3 regions of the Kytococcus schroeteri genome follow, and region 3 is predicted to be linked to each of the others. Evidence: riboswitches for the same ligand, from Rfam matches in the RefSeq annotation. Region 3 holds a riboswitch; each other region holds the start of a gene.
What was found. Region 3 has a riboswitch for S-adenosylmethionine ahead of ACFFHC_RS05480 (O-acetylhomoserine aminocarboxypropyltransferase/cysteine synthase family protein). Riboswitches for the same ligand answer to the same signal wherever they lie in the genome.
Positions count from the first base shown of each region.

Region 1: it holds a riboswitch for S-adenosylmethionine, as region 3 does, so the genes downstream of both, metB (cystathionine gamma-synthase) here and ACFFHC_RS05480 (O-acetylhomoserine aminocarboxypropyltransferase/cysteine synthase family protein) in region 3, are expected to answer to the same signal.
Region 2: it holds a riboswitch for S-adenosylmethionine, as region 3 does, so the genes downstream of both, ACFFHC_RS06745 (methionine ABC transporter ATP-binding protein) here and ACFFHC_RS05480 (O-acetylhomoserine aminocarboxypropyltransferase/cysteine synthase family protein) in region 3, are expected to answer to the same signal.

Region 1 is NZ_JBHLVH010000027.1:67,714-74,397, forward strand. Features, by position in the region: gene ACFFHC_RS10585 (sulfite exporter TauE/SafE family protein) at 1-38, opposite strand, end outside; gene rocD (ornithine--oxo-acid transaminase) at 134-1,387, opposite strand; gene ACFFHC_RS10595 (YoaK family protein) at 1,503-2,264, shown strand; tRNA gene ACFFHC_RS10600 (tRNA-Tyr) at 2,345-2,427, opposite strand; gene ACFFHC_RS10605 (YajQ family cyclic di-GMP-binding protein) at 2,520-3,023, shown strand; SAM riboswitch class I at 3,216-3,334, shown strand; gene metB (cystathionine gamma-synthase) at 3,432-4,616, shown strand; gene metH (methionine synthase) at 4,613-6,684, shown strand, end outside.
Region 2 is NZ_JBHLVH010000013.1:218,082-224,765, reverse strand. Features, by position in the region: gene ACFFHC_RS06765 (TlpA family protein disulfide reductase) at 1-1,004, shown strand, start outside; gene ACFFHC_RS06760 (MetQ/NlpA family ABC transporter substrate-binding protein) at 1,021-1,863, opposite strand; gene ACFFHC_RS06755 (MetQ/NlpA family ABC transporter substrate-binding protein) at 1,926-2,777, opposite strand; gene ACFFHC_RS06750 (methionine ABC transporter permease) at 2,896-3,549, opposite strand; gene ACFFHC_RS06745 (methionine ABC transporter ATP-binding protein) at 3,546-4,505, opposite strand; SAM riboswitch class I at 4,724-4,815, opposite strand; gene ACFFHC_RS06740 (hypothetical protein) at 4,987-5,877, shown strand; gene ACFFHC_RS06735 (TetR/AcrR family transcriptional regulator) at 6,018-6,599, shown strand; gene betT (choline BCCT transporter BetT) at 6,606-6,684, opposite strand, start outside.
Region 3 is NZ_JBHLVH010000012.1:54,125-60,808, reverse strand. Features, by position in the region: gene ACFFHC_RS05485 (homoserine O-acetyltransferase family protein) at 1-1,043, opposite strand, end outside; gene ACFFHC_RS05480 (O-acetylhomoserine aminocarboxypropyltransferase/cysteine synthase family protein) at 1,070-2,470, opposite strand; SAM riboswitch class I at 2,721-2,821, opposite strand; gene ACFFHC_RS05475 (aminotransferase class IV) at 2,924-3,643, shown strand; gene ACFFHC_RS05470 (chorismate-binding protein) at 3,640-5,718, shown strand; gene ACFFHC_RS05465 (alanine racemase) at 5,749-6,684, opposite strand, start outside.

The DNA of each region.
Region 1 (6,684 bases), on a different contig from region 3:
CCGACGAGGACGGGGACCAGCAGGCTCGCGGACAGCACGTCCCGATGGTAGGGCTCCCTCCCGACCCCCGGACACGCCGATGGGGCCGCTCCGCTGCTGCGGAACGGCCCCCATCGTCACGGGGTGCGCCGGATCAGGCGTCGGCGCCCAGGGCCTTGCGCACGGCCTCGACGATGGCGTCGATGTCCTCGGCCGTCGCGGTCAGCGGCGGGGCCAGGCGGATGGTGGAGCCGTGGGTGTCCTTGGCCAGCACGCCGTTCTCCATGAGCTTCTCGCAGGCCTCGCGACCGGTCATCAGCTCGGGGTCGATGTCCAGACCGGCCCACAGGCCGCGGGTCCGCACGGCCACCAGGCCCTTGCCCACCAGGGCCTCCAGACCCTCGGCCAGCTGCTTGCCGCGCTCGGCGGCGGCCTTCTGGTGCTCGCCGGTGGCCAGCATCTTGACCACCTGGTGGCCGACGGCGCAGGCCAGCGGGTTGCCACCGAAGGTGGAGCCGTGGGTGCCCTTGGTGATGACGCCCATGACGTCCTCATTGGCCACGACCGCGGACACCGGCACGATGCCGCCGCCCAGGGCCTTGCCCAGGGTGTACATGTCGGCCTCGACGCCCTCGTACTGGGAGGCCAGCGTGGTGCCGGTGCGGCCCAGGCCGGACTGGATCTCGTCGCAGATCATGAGCACGTTGTTCTCGCGGGTGATCTCGCGGACCTCGGCCAGGTAGCCCTCCGGCGGGATCACGACGCCGCCCTCGCCCTGGATGGGCTCGAGCAGCACGGCGACGGTGTCCGGGGTGATGGCCTCGCGCACGGCCTGCGCGTTGCCGTACTCCACGACGGAGAAGCCGGGCGCGTACGGGCCGAAGCCGGCGCGGGCCTCCTCGTCGGTGGAGAAGCTGATGATGGTGGTGGTGCGGCCGTGGAAGTTGCCGTCCATCACGATGATGTGCTGCTTGCCGTTCTCGACGCCCTTGACGTCGGCGCCCCACTTGCGGGCGATCTTCAGGGCGGTCTCCACGGCCTCGGCGCCGGTGTTCATCGGCAGGACCATGTCCTTGCCGGTGAGGGCGGCCAGGTCGCGGGTGAACGGCCCCAGGCGGTCGGAGTGGAAGGCGCGGGAGGTGAGCGTCATCTTGTCCAGCTGCTCCTTGGCAGCGGCGATGAGCTCCTCGTTGCCGTGGCCGAAGTTCAGCGCGGAGTAGCCAGCCAGGGCGTCGATGTAGGTCTTGCCGGCGACGTCGGTGACCCGGGCGTTCTTGCCCTCGGCGAGGACGACGGGCAGCGGGCCGTAGTTGTGGGCCGCGTGCTCGTCCTCCATCTGGATGTACCAGCTGGGGTCGGTGGAGCTGTTCTCGGAGGGAAGGTCAACGGTCTTCACGGTCTCGGTCATGCCACCACGGTACGACCGGCGAGGTTCGCGCGGCCAATCCACCCGGGTCGTCGGGCCGCGACGTGACACGGGCCACAAGGGCGAGGGATCGGGACGGCGTTGCTACGGTCGCGCCGTGCACCCAGCCCTCGTCCGCGCCGTGACCCACCTGCGCCGGGTGGCCGGTCCGGACCGCACCGCGGCCGACAACCGCCACCTCGCCGCCGGTCTGGCGTTCACCGCGGGCATGCTCAACTCGGTGGGCTTCCTGGCGGTGGCGGTCTACACCTCGCACATGACCGGGCTCACCGCCACCCTGGCCGACCAGTTGGTGCTCGGCGACCACCGCCTGGCCCTGCTCGCGGCCCTGGGCATCGCGTCCTTCGTGGTGGGTGCGGCCAGCTGCGCCCTGCTGTTCAATGCGTTGCGCCGCCGGCAGGTGGCCAGCCGGTTCGCGGTGGTGCTCGTGGTGGAGGCCCTGGCGATGCTGTTCGTGGGGCTGCTCGCCGACAGCGTCACCGCGTGGGGCCACGGCTGGGCGGCGGTGGCGGTGCTCTGCTGGACGATGGGCCTGCAGAACGCGCTGGTCACCAAGGTCACCGGGGCCACCATCCGCACCACGCACGTCACCGGGATGGTCACCGACCTCGGCATCGAGCTGGGCAAGTGGCTCTACCGCAACCCGCCCGGCGACCCCGACCCGGTGCGGGCCGACCGGCAGCGGATGGCGCTGCACGCCACCCTGGTCGGCGCCTTCGTGCTCGGGGGCGTGGCCGGGGCGCTGGCCGGGGTGGCCGTGGGCTACCGGGCGGTGGTGGTCCCCGCCGCACTGCTGCTGGTGCTGGCCCTGTTCCCCATCGTGGACGACCTGCGCGGCACCCGGCCCGGCCGCGTCTGAGCCGGCGGCCCACCCCTCGATCCGCGGGGGCCCGGGTACGGGACGACCCCCGAGGAACGGTTCCTCGGGGGTCGTGTGCGTGGCAGGTGCAGGATTCGAACCTGCGTAGGCTTTCGCCGACGGATTTACAGTCCGCTTCCATTGGCCGCTCGGACAACCTGCCAAACTGCGGGCTGGATACTAGCCGCCCTACCCTTGATCGGACAAACCGAGCCGCCCCGGGGCGGCTCCACCCCCTCGATGACAGGAGCACCCATGGCCAGTGAGTCCTCGTTCGACGTCGTGAGCAAGGTCGACCGCCAGGAGGTGGACAACGCCGTCAACCAGGCCGCCAAGGAGATCGGCACCCGCTACGACTTCCGCAACGTGGGCGCCGAGGTGGTGCTCAAGGGCGACGCCCTGACCCTGCGCGCCAACACCGCCGAGCGCTGCCTGGCCGTGCTCGACGTGCTGCAGACCAAGCTGGTCAAGCGCGGGGTGAGCCTGAAGTCCGTGGACTTCGGCGACGACGCCGAGCCCAAGCCGTCCGGCAAGGAGTACCGCCTGGAGGGGGTGCTCAAGGAGGGCCTGAGCCAGGAGGTCGCCAAGAAGATCTCCAAGCAGATCCGCGACGAGTTCGGCAAGAGCGTCAAGGCCGTCATCCAGGGCGACGAGGTGCGCGTGAGCTCCAAGAGCCGCGACGACCTTCAGGCCGTGCAGCGCGCGCTCAAGGCCAACGACGACATCGACGCCGCGCTGACCTTCACCAACTACCGCTGACGCGGCACGACGCGGGCCTCGCGGGCCCGGCGTCCCCCGCGCGAGGGCGGGTCCACCACGGTGGGCCCGCCCTCGCGCGTACCCGGACCCGGTACCCGGACCCGGTGCCCTGACCCCGGCCGGACGTGACACCCGCCACCCTGCACCCCGAGCGCGTGGGCGGGCGCCGGACGTGTTGTACCGTGCTGCGCACATCCATCACGACCGGCTGAGGGATCAGGACCGATGACGCCGGGGCAACCGCCTCGTGGGCGACCACGAGGAACGGTGCCACCTCCTGCGGGGAGCCTCGGCTCGCCGGAAGATGGGACCGACGGGCGAGCTCCTCCCCGCGGGTCTTCCTCCGGCACACCGTCGCACCCCGAGAGATGGTCACCGCGGTGCCGGACCCCTGAGGAAGGCCCCAGCATGAGCACGCTCACCCGCACCTCCCTCTCCCGCACCACCCGCGCGCTGCGCACCGGCATCGACACCGACCCGGCGCACGGCGCGGTGATCCCCCCGCTGCACCTCTCGAGCAACTTCGCCTTCGAGGGCCTCGGCCGGCCGCGCCGGTACGACTACACCCGCTCGGGCAATCCCACCCGCGACCTGCTCGCCGAGGCGCTCACCACCCTCGAGGGGGGCGCCGGCGCCGCGGTGACCTGCACCGGCATGGCTGCCGTCACCCTGGTGGCCACCGGCTTCGCCCGGCCCGGCCAGCGCGTGGTGATCCCGCACGACGCCTACGGCGGCACCTGGCGGCTGTTCGACGAGCTGCACCGCCGGGGCGTGCTCGAGGTGGTGGCCGTGGACCAGTCCGATGCCGCCGCCCTGGCCGAGGCCCTCGCCCCCGGCGCCGCCCTGGTGTGGGTGGAGACGCCCTCGAACCCGCTGCTGCGCGTCACCGACGTGCGCGCCGTGGCCGACGCCGCACACCGCGCCGGGGCCCTGGTGGCCGCGGACAACACCTTCTGCACCCCGCTGTGGCAGCAGCCGCTGGAGCTCGGCGCCGACCTGGTGGTGCACTCCACCACCAAGTACCTCAACGGCCACTCCGACGTGGTGGGCGGCGCGGTGGTGGCCGGCACCGACGAGCTGGCCGAGCAGCTGGCGTACTGGTCCAACGTGCTGGGCATCACCGGCGCGCCCTTCGACAGCTACCTGACCCTCCGCGGCCTGCGCACGCTGCCCACCCGCCTGCGCGCCCACGCCGAGGGGACCGCCGCCGTGCTGGACGCCCTGGTGGGCCACCCGGCCGTGGCCGCGGTGCACCACCCGGGCCTGCCCGACCACCCCGGTCACGCGGTGGCCGCTCGCCAGCAGCAGGGCTTCGGGGCGATGGTGAGCCTGGAGCTGGCCGGCGGGCGCGAGGCGGTGGCGCGCTTCCTCGACGGGCTGCAGTGCTTCACCCTCGCGGAGTCCCTCGGCGGCACCGAGTCGCTCGTGGCGCACCCGCCCACCATGACCCACGCCTCGATGACGCCCGAGGCGCGCGAGGTGGCCGGGATCGGCGAGGGGCTGCTGCGCCTCTCGGTGGGTCTGGAGGACCCGGCCGACCTAGCCGCCGACGTCGCCGCAGGGCTCGAGCGGGCCGGGGGTGGGTGTCGATGAGCGCCGCGCCCCTCGTCACCGCACCCACCGCCGGCACCGCCGCCGCCGAGCCCCTCGCCCCCTCCCCCGCGGCCGCGGCGCTGCACGCCGCCGCCCGCGAGCGCATCCTCGTGCTCGACGGCGCGTGGGGCTCGATGTTCCAGCGGATGGAGCTCACCGAGGCCGACTTCCACGCCGACGACACGCCCGACGACCGTGCGCTGGCCGGCAACTTCGACCTGCTCAACCTGGGCCGCCCCGACCTGGTGGCCGGCGTGCACCGCGCCTACCTGGAGGCCGGCGCGGACATCACCACCACCAACACCTTCAGCTCCACCGCCATCGGGCAGGCCGAGTACGGCTGCGAGCACCTGGTGGCCGCCCTCAACGAGGCCGCCGCCCGCACCGCCCGGCAGGTGGCCGACGCGGTGCAGGCCGCCGACGGACGTCCCCGCTGGGTGGCCGGTGCGGTGGGGCCCACCAACCGCACCGCCTCGCTCTCCCCGGACGTCGAACGCCCCGAGCTGCGCACCGTCACGCACGCCACCCTGCGCGCCGCCTACCGCGAGCAGGTGGCCGCCCTGGTGCGCGGCGGCGCCGACCTGGTGCTGGTGGAGACCGTCTTCGACACGCTCAACGCCAAGGCCGCCCTGCACGCCGTGGGCGACGTGGAGCGCGAGACCGGCCGCCGCATCCCGGTGATGCTCTCGGGCACCGTCACCGACGCCTCGGGCCGCACGCTCTCGGGCCAGACGCCCACCGCCTTCGCCATCAGCACCGAGCACGCCGACCTGCTCAGCCTGGGCCTCAACTGCGCCCTGGGCGCCGAGGCGCTGCGCCCCCACCTGCGCGAGCTCTCCGCCGCCACCCCGGCGCTTCTCTCGACGCACCCGAACGCCGGCCTGCCCAACGCCTTCGGGGAGTACGAGGAGACGCCCGAGCACATGGCCGCCGTGCTCGGCGACCTGGCTGCCGAGGGGGTGCTCAACATCGTGGGCGGGTGCTGCGGAACCACCCCGGAGCACGTGCGCGCCATCGCCGAGGCGGTGGCCGGCCACGCCCCGCGCGTGCCCGCCGAGCCCGAGCCCCGGCTGCGCGCCAGCGGGCTGGAGCCGTTCGTGCTCACCGACGAGACGAACTTCGTGAACATCGGCGAGCGCACCAACATCACCGGCTCGCCGAGGTTCGCCCGCGCGGTGGCCGAGGGCGACTGGGACGCCGCAGTCTCCATCGCCCGGCAGCAGGTGGAGAACGGCGCCCAGCTGGTGGACGTCAACGTGGACGAGGGCATGACCGACGGCCCCGCCACGATGGTGCACTTCCTCAACCTGCTGGCCGCCGAGCCCGACGTGGCCCGCGTGCCGGTCATGCTGGACTCCAGCCGGTGGGAGGTGCTCGAGGCGGGCCTGGAGTGCCTGCAGGGCCGCGGGATCGTGAACTCGCTCTCGCTCAAGGACGGCGAGGAGGCCTTCCTGGAGCGGGCCGAGGTGGTGCGCCGCCACGGCGCGGCCGCCGTGGTGATGGCCTTCGACGAGCAGGGCCAGGCCGATACCTTCGAGCGCCGCATCGAGGTCTGCCAGCGCGCCCACGACCTGCTGGTGGGCGCCGGGTGGCGGCCGCAGGACATCGTGTTCGACCCCAACGTGCTCACCGTGGCCACCGGCATGCCCGAGCACGACCGGTACGCGCTGGACTTCATCGAGGCCACCCGGTGGATCAAGCAGAACCTGCCCGGCACCCTGGTGAGCGGCGGCATCTCCAACGTGTCCTTCTCGTTCCGCGGCAACAACGTGGTCCGCGAGGCGATGCACTCTGTCTTCCTCTTCCACGCCGTGGCCGCCGGGCTGGACATGGGCATCGTCAACGCCGGGATGCTGGGGGTCTACGAGGAGATCGACCCGCCCCTGCGCGAGGCCGTGGAGGACGTGGTGCTGGCCCGCCGCGATGACGCCACCGAGCGGCTGCTGGAGCTGGCCGGGTCGTACCGCCACGAGTCCGGCGAGAAGGCCCCCGCGCAGGAAGCCGCGTGGCGCGCCGAGCCGGTGGCCGAGCGGCTGCGGCACTCACTGGTGCACGGCATCGCGGAGTT
Region 2 (6,684 bases), on a different contig from region 3:
TCTACGGCACCAGCGGCCTGACCAAGCTCCGCGACGTCCAGAGCACCGAGAGCGCCTTCCACCAGCTGCGCCTGCCGCACTGGATGGTGCGGATGCAAGGCCCCCGCCTGCTCGGGCCGGGGGAGGTCGTCCTGGCCCTGGCCCTGCTGCTCCTCCCCTCCCCCTGGTACGGGGTGGCCGCCGTGGCCACGCTGCTGCTGGGGCTGCTCTACACGGTGCTCGTGGTGCGGGCCCTGGGCTTCGACGTCCCCGTCACGTGCGGGTGCTTCGGCAAGCTCGGCCAGGGCACCATCACGCGGGCCACGGTGGTGCGCAACCTCGTGCTCGTGGCCCTGGGGCTGGTGACCGTGGTGGACGCGTTCCGGGGCGGCAGCATCGTCGGCCGCCTGCTGGACGGGCCGTCGCTGTGGTGGTGGATCCCGGTGCTGGCCGCCGGCGTGGCCCTCACCTGGCTCATCGGCGGGGGTGCCGAGGGCACCGCCACTGCCGAGACCCGCCCGGCAGCGGCGGGCGCCCCCCACGATGCCGGCGCCGTGGTCACCACGGACGAGGTCGAGGAGCTCGACTACGTGCGCACCCCCATCCCCTTCGTCCAGGTGACGGGCGACGACGGCCCGCTGCGGCTGCGCGAGATCTCCCAGAGGAAGGCCTGGCTCGTGCTCTGGGTGAGCCTGGGGTGCGGCAGCTGCATGGAGGCTCTGGCTCGCGCCGAGGAGTTCGCCCGGGAGTTCGAGCACGTGGGGGTGCTCGTGGTCACCACCACGCCGAGCGCCCCGGACGACCCGCTGCGCCCGTCGGGTGTGACGGTCGGCTACGACGAGGGCCAGCAGATGCGCCTCATGTTCGCCCTGCAGGCCACGCCCTCGGCGTTGCTGCTGGGTGCCGACGGCCTGATGGCCGGTGGCCCGGTGGCCGGGGGTGTCGCAGTGACCACCTTCATCGAGGACGTGGCGACCGAACTGCGGGAGGCCGCCGGCGGGGCGCAGGACCCCGCCGACGGCTGAGCCTCCCGCGCGGGGCTCACTCGGCCGGGATGACCGTGCCGGCGTACTTGTCCTTGATGAACTTCTTGGTCTCGTCGCTGCGCAACAGCTCGGCCAGCTTCGTGAGCTGCTCGTTCTCCGCGTCCTCGCTGCGCACCACGAGCAGGTTGGCGTAGGGGTTGCCCTCCGCCTTCTCCAGGGCCAGCGAGTCGTCCACCGGGGAGAGGTCGGCCTCGATGGCGTAGTTGCCGTTGATGACGGCGGCGTCCACGTCACCGAGCGAGCGGGGCAGCTGCGCGGCCTCGAGCTCCACGACCTCCGGTCCGCCGTCCTTGACGTCGGCCACGGTGGGCGCGATGTCGCCGGTGTCCTCCAGCTCGAGCACGCCGTGCTCGGCGAGCAGCTTGAGCGCACGACCGGCGTTGGACGGGTCGTTGGGGATGGCCACCTTGCTGTCGCCGGAGAGCTCCTTGAGGTCCTTCACCGTCTCGGAGTAGACGCCCAGCGGCTCCAGGTGCACCGCGCCCAGGCTCACGAAGTCGTACCCGGCGGCCTTCTTCTGCTCGTCCAGGTAGGGCTGGTGCTGGAAGTAGTTGGCGTCCAGGTCACCGGCGTCCAGGGCCGCGTTGGGCTGCACGTAGTCGGTGAACTCCACGACCTCGATGTCCAGGCCGGCCTCCTGGGCCAGGTTCTCCTTGACGAAGGTGAGGATCTCGCCGTGCGGCACGGGGTTGACGCCGACCTTCAGCGTCTTGCTCTCCCCGCCGGAGGCGGAGCCGCCGGTGCTCTCGTCGCCGCCGCAGGCGGCCAGGGTGGCCGATGCGGTGAGGCCGGCGGCGAGGGCGAGGAGGGTGCGGCGGGTGGGACGGACGGTGCTCATGGGGATCTCCTGTGGGGTGGGATGGGGTGGGTGGGTGGACGGGGTGGGGCGGCGGGGTGGGGTCAGTCGACCTGCACGACGGTGCCGTGCCAGGTGGACTCGATGTACTCCCCCACCGCGTCGCCGTGCAGCACGTCGGCCAGGGCGGCCAGCTGCGGGTCGTCGGCACGGTCGGCGGTGGTCACGAGGTTGATGACGAAGCGCTCGTCGCGCGGGTCCTCCAGGGCGAGGGCGTCGTCGGTGTCCAGACCGTCCTGCACGGCGTAGTTGCCCGGCACGGCGCTCAGGGTGGCGTCGCCGACGGAGCGGGAGGTCTGGGCGGCCTCGACGGGCAGGAACTCCAGGTCCCTGGGGTTGGAGGTCACGTCCTCGGGCGTCGGCGGGAGGTCGCCGGTGTCCGCCAGCTCGATGAGTCCGGCCTCCTGCAGCAGCCACAGGCCGCGGGCCCCGTTGGTGGGGTCGTTGGGGATGGCCACGCGGGAACCCGGCGCCAGGTCCTCCAGGGAGTCGACCTCCTCGGAGTAGAGGCCGAGCGGCTGGTTGGAGATGGGCGCCACGACCTCGAAGTCGTACCCGGCGGCCTGCTCCTGGCTCTGCAGGAAGAGGCGGTGCTGGTAGTAGTTGGCGTCCACCGACCCCTCGTCGAGCGCCGCGTTGGGCTGCAGGTAGTCGGTGAACTCCACGACCTCCAGCTCGAAGCCGGCCTCGGCGTCCAGCTGCTCCTCGTCGACGTGGCGCAGGATGTCCGCGTGGGGCGTGGGGGTGGCCGCCACGCGCAGCACGGGACGTCCGTCCTCCTCGGCCCGGGTCTCCTCGGCGCCGCAGCCGGTGAGCGCGGGGGCGGCGAGAGCGAGGGCGGCCAGGCCCAGCGCGGTGCGTCGCCGGGCGGGGGTGGTGTGCGAGGTGGTGTGCACGGGGTCCTCCGGTCAGGTGGGTAGGGGGTGCCCTCACCACGACGCGCTGCGGCGTGGCGGGCTGTGAGGGGGTGCCGCGCGGCGCGCGGCGGCAGGGCCCGGTGACCCGGGCGGGCGCTCAGTGGCGGGTGATGCGGGCGGCGGTGTCGCCGAGGAACTGCACCAGCACCACCAGGGCCATGAGCACGGCCACGCAGGCCAGGGTCACGGTCATGTCGAACCGCTGGTAGCCGTAGCGGATGGCCAGGTCGCCCAGGCCCCCGCCGCCCACGGCGCCGGCCATGGCCGAGTAGCCGATGAGGGCCACGACGGTCACGGTGAGTCCGGCGATGAGGCCGGGCAGGGCCTCGGGCAGCAGCACCGACCGGATCACCTGGCCGCGAGTGGCCCCCATCGCGGTGGCGGCCTCCACCTTGCCGGGGTCGACCTCGCGCAGGGAGGTCTCCACGAGGCGCGCCAGGAAGGGGATGGCCCCGAGGGTCAGCGGCACGGCGGCGGCCGTGGGGCCGATGGTGGTGCCGGCCAGGCTCTTGGTGAGCGGGGCGATGAGCACCAGCAGGATGATGAACGGGATGGACCGGCCGGCGTTGACGACCGCGCCCACCACGGAGTTGAGCGCCCGGTGCGGGAAGAGCCCGCCGGGCGCGGTGGCCACGAGCAGCACGCCCAGCGGGATGCCGAGCAGCAGGGCGATGGCCGAGGACAGGCCCACCATGTAGAGGGTGTCCCAGGTGCCGTCGATGAGTTCCTCGATGAGGCGGTCGCGGGTCATGCCGGGATCTCCTGTCGGTGGGTGGAGGGCTGGGTGACGAGCAGGTCGAGGGTGCCGACGCGGGCGCCGTGCACGTTCTCCACGCGGGCGGCGGCCACCTGCACCTCGGCGCCGGTGGCGCGCAGCTCGGCGATGACGGCGTTCTCGTCCTGGGTGGCCAGGTCGACGGTCACGATGCGGGAGCAGGCCGGGAGGTCGGCGGCGTCCAGGGCGCGCACGGGGCGCGGCACGAGCTGGGAGGCCAGGGCGCTGCCGCGGGTGGCGGCCACCTCGGCCAGCGAGCCGGACTCCACCACGTGGCCGTCGGCCAGCAGGGTGACGCCGTCGGCCACGCGGGTGACCACGTCCATCTCGTGGGTGATGAGAACGGTGGTCAGCCCGAGGTCCGCGGTGAGCTCGCGCAGCAGGTCCAGGACGCTGCTGGTGGTCTCGGGGTCCAGGGCGCTGGTGGCCTCGTCGCAGAGCAGGACGCTGGGGTGGGTGACCAGGGCCCGCGCGATGGCCACGCGCTGCTTCTGGCCACCCGAGAGCTGGCGGGGGTGGGCCTTGGCCCGGCCGCCCAGGCCCACCCGCTCGAGCAGCTCGGCGGCACGGCGGGTGCGCTCGGCGCGGCCCACCCCGGCCAGTTCCAGCGGCAGCGCCACGTTCTGGGCGGCGGTGCGCGAGTCCAGCAGGTTGAAGTGCTGGAAGATCATGCCGATGTCGCGGCGTGCGGCGCGCACCTGTCCGCTGCTGAGGGCGGTGAGCTCCCGGCCGTCCACGGTGACGCGCCCGGAGGTGGGGCGCTCGAGCAGGTTGATGCATCGCACGAGGGTGGACTTGCCGGAGCCCGACGGCCCGACGATGCCGTGGACCTGGCCACGGCCGATGTGCAGGGAGACGTCCTCCAGGGCACGGACGGGCTCGCCCGCACCTCGCGGGAAATAGGTCTTGGACACATTGTCCAGGGTGATCATGAATGGTCCTTCCGGGCAGGACGAAATGGGCCCACGAATCACCGGGGAATGCAGTGGCAGACCCCTGGGTCCGTGGCGCGACGGCGTACAGGTGGTGGATGCGTGGGTTCTGAGGGCCCGACCGGTCCGGCTCGCTCACCTCACTCCGCGCGAAGCGGGTACGGGAGCGCCGGCCGCAGGGTCAGGACCTCGACGTCATACAGGTGCAGCTCATGGTTCCTCCATCGCATCTGGCGTTAGCACCCTCGCCCGCGACGGGGGGTTGCTGCGGTTTCAAAGAGCCAGATCTCTCCACCGCTCTGGATACAGTGCGCACAACCTACGACCCCGGTCTGAGATTTTCCAAATCGCCGGGCCGAACGTGGTGCGCCTCACGCCGGACGCCCCGTCCCTCGGTAGCGTGGGGCCCGGCACGGGGCGTCCGCCCCGCACACACCCGCCCGGCACGACCGGGCGCCGACACACGAGAGGGGTGACGCCGATGAAGACCTTCGGCAAGATCCTGTTCTTCCTGGGTGTCCTGTCCCTGGTCCTCGGCATCATCGGTGCCGTGCTAGCAGGCACGACCTTCAAGGAGGTCTCCGACTTCGTGGACCAGCAGCAGTCCATCGAGGGCTCCACCACCGTGAGCATGGACGAGGACGAGACCCGCATGCTCCTGGGCCCCGGCGCGGACAGCTCCGCGTGCACGGTCCAGGGCGCCACCCTGGGCGACCTTGCCCCGGGCACGAGCGCCGAGGTGAACAACGAGAACATCTTGGGCACCATCACCGCCGACACGGCCGGCGACGTCACCGTCACCTGCTCCGAGCCCGGCTACGCCCTGAGCGGCCCGGCCGACATGGGTGCATTCATGAAGCTCGGGCTGGGGTTGGCCGCCGCGATCTTCCTCATCCCGCTGGGCCTCCTGCTCATGCTGGTCGGCGGCCTGCTGTGGTTCTTCGGTCGCCGCAAGAACAAGCAGCAGCAGTACTCCAGCTACACCAACAGTGAGTACTCCGACCAGTACGCCCGGTCCACGCCGTACTCCCAGCGCAACGGCCAGGTTCCGCCCGCCCCAGCCTACGGCCAGGTGGGCACCAACGGCGCCCCGGGCTACCAGCCGGACGCCTACGGCCAGAACACCACCGGCCAGTCCGCTCCCCCGGCACCCGGATACGGCCTGAACCCGAGCTCCCAGCCCGAGTACGGCCAGTCCGCTCCCCCGGCGCCGGAGTACGGCCACCAGGCGCCCTCCACCGACGCCCCGGCGTCCGGTGGCGCCACGCCGGCCGGCCAGCAGGACTGGAACGGTTCCACCGGTTCCACGGGCCAGGACGACCAGTCCTGGAACCGCGGCGGCAGCACGCCGCCCCCGCCCCCCGGCGTCTGACCCGCGCCACGCCGCGAAGGCCCCCGGACCCCCTCGGTCCGGGGGCCTTCCTCGCGCCCGGGACATCCCTCCCGCACAGGCCGGCCCGCGCCGCCCCGGGCCCGGCTCGCACTCCCAACCCCACCCATTACGCTCTCGACATGACCGCCAAGACGCCTGTGCGTGAACGCCTGCTCGACGCGGCGACGCGCAAGCTGTTCGTCGACGGGGGCGCCACCACCCCCGTGACGGTGCTGCTCAAGGACGCCCACGCCTCGGCGGCCAGCCTCTACGTGCACTTCGGCAACAAGGACGGCCTGCTGGCCGCCGCCCTCGACCGCCGCCTGGAGATGTGGCCCCAGGCGTGGGACGAGCACTGGGACGCCACCTCGGACCCGGCGGCGCGGCTGCTCTCGCCGTTCACCGCCGCACAGGAGCTCCGGGACCGGCTGCCGGAGGAACGGTGGTGCGCCTTCCGCGCCACCACCGTGTGCTTCCCCGAGGCGGCCCCGGAGGTCGCTGCCGTGCTCACCCGGGAGCGCGAGTTGCTGCGCTCGCGCCTCCAGCAGGCCGCGGGTTCCCTCCTGCCGGCCGACCCGGGGGCGGCCGCCTCCCTCGCCCGCTCGATCGAGGTGATCTACGAGGGGTCGCTGGCCCTGATGCTCGACGGCACCGCCGACGACGCCCTCCGGGCAGGGCTGGAGGCCGCCCGCTCCCTGGTGCGGGCAGCCTCCGCGACCTGACCTGCGTCAGAGGACCGCGACCTGGACCTCCGTCCGGGCCGCCGCCCAGCGCTCGTAGTGGTCGAGCACGTCGTGGCACAGCGCG
Region 3 (6,684 bases):
ACGGCCTCGGTCTCGGTGAGGAACCCGTCGTGGCCGCTGGCGGACTCCACCTGCAGGTAGCGGCCCCCGGCGAGCGCCGCCACCCGGCGCACCTCCTCGGGGCGCACCAGCCGGTCGCTGCTCACGCCCACCGCCGTCACCCGGGCGTGGACGGCGGCCAGGGCCGCCGGCACTCCCCCGCGCCCGCGCCCCACGTCGTGGCTCGCCATCGCGTCGATGAGGGCGAGGTACGCCCCGGCGTCGAAGCGCCGCACGAACGAGTCCCCGTGGTGGTCCAGCCAGGCCGTCACCGAGCCACCCGAGGCGCAGGTGCCCGGCGACCCCTCCCCGAAGCGCTCCTCGAGGCCGTCGGCGCTGCGGTAGGTGAGCATCGCCATCCGCCGGGCCAGGGCGAGCCCGGCCACCGGGCCCGCCCCCGACGGGTGGTCACCGCCCCGCCACGCCGGGTCGGCGGTCACCGCCTGCCGCTGCAGGGCCAGGCCGCCGCGCAGGTCCGCCGAGGCCACGGCCGGCGCGGCCACCACGCACAGGTGCCCCGCCTCCACCTCGCGCTGCAGGCCCCACTCCAGGGCGCGCATGCCACCGGCCGAGGCGCCGAGCACGTACCCCACCCGGCGCAGGCCCAGCGCGCGCACGGCGGCCACCTCCACGGCCACCTGGTCGCGCACCGTCACGGCCGGGAAGCGACTGCCCCACCGGCGCCCGTCCGGGGCGGGGCTCGCCGGGCCGGTGGTGCCGCTGCACCCGCCGAGCACGTCCGGCGCCACCACGTGCAGGCGCCGCGTGTCCAGGGGGCGCCCGGGCCCGATGAGGTCCGGCCACCACCCGCGCGGGCAGTGCGCCGGGCCACCGGGGCCGCCCACGTGGGAGTCGCCGGTCAGGGCGTGCAGCACCACCACCACGTTGGAGCCGTCGGGCGCCGCGGGGGCTCCCCAGGTGCGCAGCGACACCTCGGGGTCCAGCAGCGCACCACCCTCCAGGCGCACCGGCCCGGGGCGCACGACGCGGTGCCGCGGTGCAGGTGCCCCGGCGCCGGCGGACACCGCGCCACGCCTCGGGAGCGTGGCGGTCACCGCGCACCCCCGACAGCCACGGCCGCGAACCCCCGCTCGAGGTCGGCGCGCAGGTCGTCCACGTCCTCGATGCCGACGCTGAGCCGCACCAGCCCGGGGGTGACGCCGGCCGCGCGCTGGTCGGCCTCGGAGAGCTGGGCGTGCGTGGTGGATGCCGGGTGGATGACCAGCGAGCGCACGTCGCCGATGTTGGCCACGTGGCTGTGCAGGCGCAGGGCGGAGACGAAGGCGCGCCCCTCCTCGGCACCGCCGGCCAGCTCGAAGGAGACGACCGAGCCGGGACCGTCGGGCAGGTAGCGCGCCGACACCGCGTGGGAGGGGTGGTCCGGCAGCCCGGCCCAGTGGACGCGCTGCACCTGCGGGTGCTCGGCCAGCCAGTGCGCGAGGGTGCGCGCGTTGGACAGGTGGCGTTCCAGACGGAGCGTGAGCGTCTCCAGGCCCTGGGCGATGAGCCACGCGTTGAAGGGCGAGACCGAGGCCCCCAGGTCGCGCAGGAGCACCACGCGGGCCCGCAGCACGTAGGAGAGGTTCACCCCGAACACCCCGTCCGCGCCCAGGTCACGGCCGAAGACGATGCCGCCGTAGGTCTCGTCCGGCTCGGTGAAGTGCGGGAAGCGGTCGCCATGGGCCGTGTAGTCGAAGCGCCCGGCATCGACGATGGCACCGGCCACCGCGGTGCCGTGCCCGCCGAGGAACTTGGTGGCCGAGTAGACCACCACGTCGGCCCCGTGCTCGATGGGGCGCAGCAGCGCCGGGGTGGCGATGGTGTTGTCCACCACCAGCGGCACGCCCACCTCGTGCGCCACCTCCGCCACGGCGGCGATGTCGAGCACGGTGCCCGAGGGGTTGGAGACGGTCTCGCCGAAGAACGCCTTGGTGGCGTCGGTGGCCGCGGCGCGCCAGGCGGCGGGGTCGGCCGGGTCCACGAAGGTGACGTCGATGCCCAGGCGCTTGAGGGTGACGGCGAAGAGGTTCTGCGTGCCGCCGTAGAGGTGGGACGAGGCCACCACGTGGTCGCCGGCGTCGCACAGGTTGAGCAGCGCCAGGGTGGTGGCGGACTGGCCGGAGGAGAGCAGCAGGGCGCCCACCCCACCGTCCAGGGCGGCCAGGCGGTCCTCCACCACCTGCGTCGTGGGGTTGTTGAGGCGCGTGTAGATGGGGCCCAGCTCGGCCAGGGCGAACCGGTTGGCGGCCTGGTCGGCATCGGCGAAGACGTAGCTGGTGGTCTGGTGGAGCGGCAGCACGCGGGATCCGGTGTCGGAGTCGGGCACCTGGCCGGCGTGGACGGCGCGGGTGGCCAGGCCCCACGTGGTGGGGTCCAGGGCCTCGGCGGAGGGGGCGTCGGCGGTGGCGCGGGTGGTCGGGGTGGTCTCGGTGGCGGTGGTGGGCTGGGTCATGGCGTCTCCTGGGTACGGGGGACCGCCCCGGCGCGAGGGCGCATCGGGGTGCGGTCAGCCGGCCACCCGATGGGGCGGCGGCGGGGAAAGGGGGTCGTCAGCCTCAGGACGAGGCTCGGCGCAGGGGGCTCAGGCGGCCCGCTGCGCCGCCGGCATTCGCCGCGACGCCCAGGAGGTGCCCGACATCGAGGTGCGGGCGGCGCCACTCAGGCGGGGGTGAGGGGAGGTGCGGTGCTGCATCTCGAACTCCTTCGCATCGTTCGTGGCAGTGGCACCCGTGGTCGGACCTGTCGGTCCGCCGGGTTGCCGCGGCGTCGTGGAGCCACGTCTCTCGGCCGCTCTGGATGAGGTGTCCACGACCGTAGGCCACGGACCCGGTGACCGCAAACCCCTGTGACCGATGCCGCACAATGAGCGGCCGTGCGAGTGATGCCCGGAGAGCGGAGGAGGAGCGTGGAGGCCGCAGCAGCACCCGAGCCGGTGGTGGTGACCTCGTGGCGCCACGTGGACGGCTGGTGGCCGGGGCGCCTGCACCACCTGGAGCGCACCGTGGCCGCGGCCGCGCGCACCTGGCCGGGCGTGCCGGACTGGGCCGAGAAGGTGGTGGCCGCCACCCACGAGATGCCGGCCGAGCTGGCCGAGGGCGAGTGGTTCCCCCGGCTGGAGGTGCGCACCACCGGGGTGACCGTGCTGCTGCGCCCCGCGCCGCCGCGTCGTCCCGCATCGAGGCTGTGGACCCTCCCGGGAGCCGACCCGCGCACCGCTCCCGAGGTCAAGGGGCCGGACCTGGCGGTGCTCGCCGACGCACGCCGCACCGCCCTGGGGCGCGGCGCCGACGACGCCGTGCTGCTCTCGTCCGCCGGCCACGTGCTGGAGGCGGCCCACGGCACCCTGGCCTGGTGGGAGGGCGAGGTGCTCACCACTCCCCCGGCCGCCGGGCGGCTGCCGTCGGTCACCGAGCTCCGGCTGCGCGAGCTGGCCGCCCGCCGCGGGGTGCGCACCGCCAGCGCGCACCGCACGCCGCAGGAGCTGGCCGGCCACGAGCTCTGGCTGCTCAGCGCACTGCACGGCATCAGCGGGGTGACGGCCTGGGAGCACGGCGGGCGGCCACTGGTGCTCGCCGCCCCGGGACGCGCCCTGGCGTGGAACACCGCCCTCGACGAGGTGCCGTGACCGCTTCGCTCCCGCCGCGCCCGCTGCATGCCCTGCTCGTGGACAACCACGACTCCTACACCCACGTGCTGGCGCACCTGCTGACGGCGGCGCTCGGCCGCGAGCCGCTGGTGCTGGCGCACGACGACCCCGGCATCCGCACCGCGGTGCGCGCGGTGGACTGCCTGGTCATCTCCCCCGGGCCGGGCCACCCCGCCCGCCCCGAGGACGTGCGCCTGGCGGCCTGGGCGCTGGAGCACTCCGGCCTGCCGACGCTGGGGGTGTGCCTGGGCCACCAGCTGATGGTGGTGGCCACCGGCGGGCGGGTGGAGCCGGCCCCGGCCCCGCAGCACGGGCTGGTGGACGCCCTGGAGCACCACGGCACGGGGTTGGCGGCGCACCTGCCACCGGCCACCGAGGTGGTGCGCTACCACTCGCTGGCGGCCGTCGAGCCCCTGCCCGCGGGGTGGGTGGTGGACGCCCGCACCCCCGACGGCGTGGTGCAGCTGGCCCACCACACGCAGCGGCCGTGGTGGGGCGTGCAGTTCCACCCCGAGTCGGTGGGCACGCCGCACGGGCTGGCGGTGGTGCAGGCCTTCGCCGATGCGGTGCGCGCGGCGGCCCCGCGGCCGTGGACCCTCGTGGCCAGGCCGGTGCCCGGGCTCGAGCGGGTGGGCGCCGAGGTGGTGCACGCACGCTGGGCGGCCCGGGTGGCCGGCGGGGCCGGGACCGCACCGCCGGCCGGGTCGGGGCCGGTGCCCGACCCGGCCGGCCCCTCCTCGTGGTGGTTGGACAGCGCCCGCACGGGCGAGGGCGGGGGCCGGTTCACGATGCTCGGCACCCCCACCGGACCCCATGCGGTGGTGCTGCGCCCCTCGGCCGCACAGGACCCCTTCGCCGTGCTGGAGCACGCCCTGGCCGCGCGCCCGACCCCGCACCGGCAGGATCTGCCCTTCGACCTGCAGGGCGGCTTCGTGGGCTGGCTGGGCTACGAGGCACGGCGCTGGACCGACACCCGCTCGGACGCGCCCCCGGTGGTCCCCGCGGCCACGCCCGAGGCGGTGTGGATGTCAGCCGACCGGTACGCGGTGCTCGACCACGCCACCGGGGACGGGTGGGTGGTGGCCCACTGCCCCGACGAGCCGGCCGCCGTGACCGCTGCAGAGGCCTGGGCCGCCTCCACGCAGCGGGCCCTGCTCGGCGAGGGCGAACCCGGCGCGGACACGGGCCCAGGACCGGACCCGCTGCTCCTGCCCCGGCCAGCGGGCACACCACTGGTGGCCGACGTGGAGGGCTCCCTGCTCGTGGACGCCGCCACCTACGCCGAGCACGTGGAGACCGCCCGCCGGTGGTTGCGCGAGGGCGAGTCCTACGAGCTGTGCCTCACCACGGCCGTGGACGCCCCCTTCACCGGGGAGGTGCTGCCGACCTACCTGCGCCAGCGGCGCACCAACCCGGCGCCCTTCGCCGCCCTGCTGCAGGACGGCGGCACCGCCGTGCTGTGCTCCAGCCCGGAGCGCTTCCTGCACGTGGACGCCCACGGCTCGGTGGAGACCCGCCCCATCAAGGGCACCGCGGCCCGCAGCGAAGACCCGGCCGAGGACGCTGCCCGCGCCGCCGCCCTGGCCACGGACCCCAAGACCCGCGCCGAGAACCTCATGGTCGTGGACCTGCTGCGCAACGACCTGGCGCGCGTCTGCCGGCCGGGCACGGTCCGGGTGCCCCGCCTCATGGCGGTGGAGACCCACGCGACGGTGCACCAGCTGGTCACGACGGTGACCGGGCGCCTGCGCGAGGGGGCCGGGGTGGTGGACCTGCTGCGCGCGGCCTTCCCCGGCGGCTCGATGACGGGAGCCCCCAAGGCCCGCTCCACCGACCTGCTCGACCGCCTCGAGGGCCGACCGCGCGGGGTCTACGCCGGCACGCTCGGCTACCTGTCGGCCACCGGGACGGCCGACCTGGCCATCGTCATCCGCACCGCCGTCGTGCACGGCGGACGCGTCACGGTGGGGGCCGGCGGGGCCGTGGTGCTGGCCTCGGACCCGCGGGCGGAGTACGAGGAGATGCTCACCAAGGCCCGTTCCGCCTGCCGGTGACCCGGCGGAGCCGACGCCGAGTCCCGCCCCTCAGCTGTTGCGTCCCCGCGCCGCGACGGGCCACCGCTCGGTGACCACACCGTCGTCGGCCACGAGCAGCTCCTCGGCCAGGTTGACCGCGTTGCACACGTGGTTGGGCACCACGCGCACCACGCTGCCCCGCGGCGGCAGCGGCTCGCCGTCCGGCAGCACCGCCACCGCGTGGTGCTCGCTGAGCACCTCGATGCGCGCACCCGGGTGGTCCAGCAACCGCCCGAAGCCGGTGGCCCAGCCGGCCCGGTCCGCACCGAGGGCCTTGCTCCCGGCGTCCAGGACGAGGCGCCCACCGGCGTGCGAGACCACCGTGGAGTGCACGGTGAGCGCGATGTCCTGGGGCGCACACGTGCCCAGCTCCCACTGCTGCGCGTCGCCGAACACGTAGACGCCCGGGCGCAACTCGTCGAAACCGGCCTCCTCCAGGGCCACCGAGGGGGTGGACCCGCCGGAGACGTGCGGGGTCAGCACCCCGGCGGCGCGCAGGCCGCGGGCGGCCTCGGCCACCGCGTCGGCCTCCTGGCGCACCACCTCCCGCCGGCCCGCGGGCGTGTAGCTGTGTCCGGGGAAGGTGAACAGGCCGCGCACCACGAACCCGGTCTCGATGCCGGCACGCGCCACCGCGCGGGCCTCCTGCGGGGCGCACCCGCTGCGGTGGTGGCCGCTGTCCACCTCCACCACGAGCTCCGGCAGGGCCACCGGCCCCGCGGCGGGCTCCCGGGTGCGCCCCCGCGGTACCTGCCACAGCTCGGCCAGGTGCTGCACACCTTCCACGGAGTCCACGCCCACCGCCAGCCGCACCCGGGTGGCCAGCTCCGCGGCACGCCGCGCCTGGTCGGACGTCCACCACACCGGGTAGGCGATGAGCAGGTCGCCGCACCCGGCCTCGGCGAACGCCTCGGCCTCCCCCAGCGTGGCCACGGTGAGGCCCAC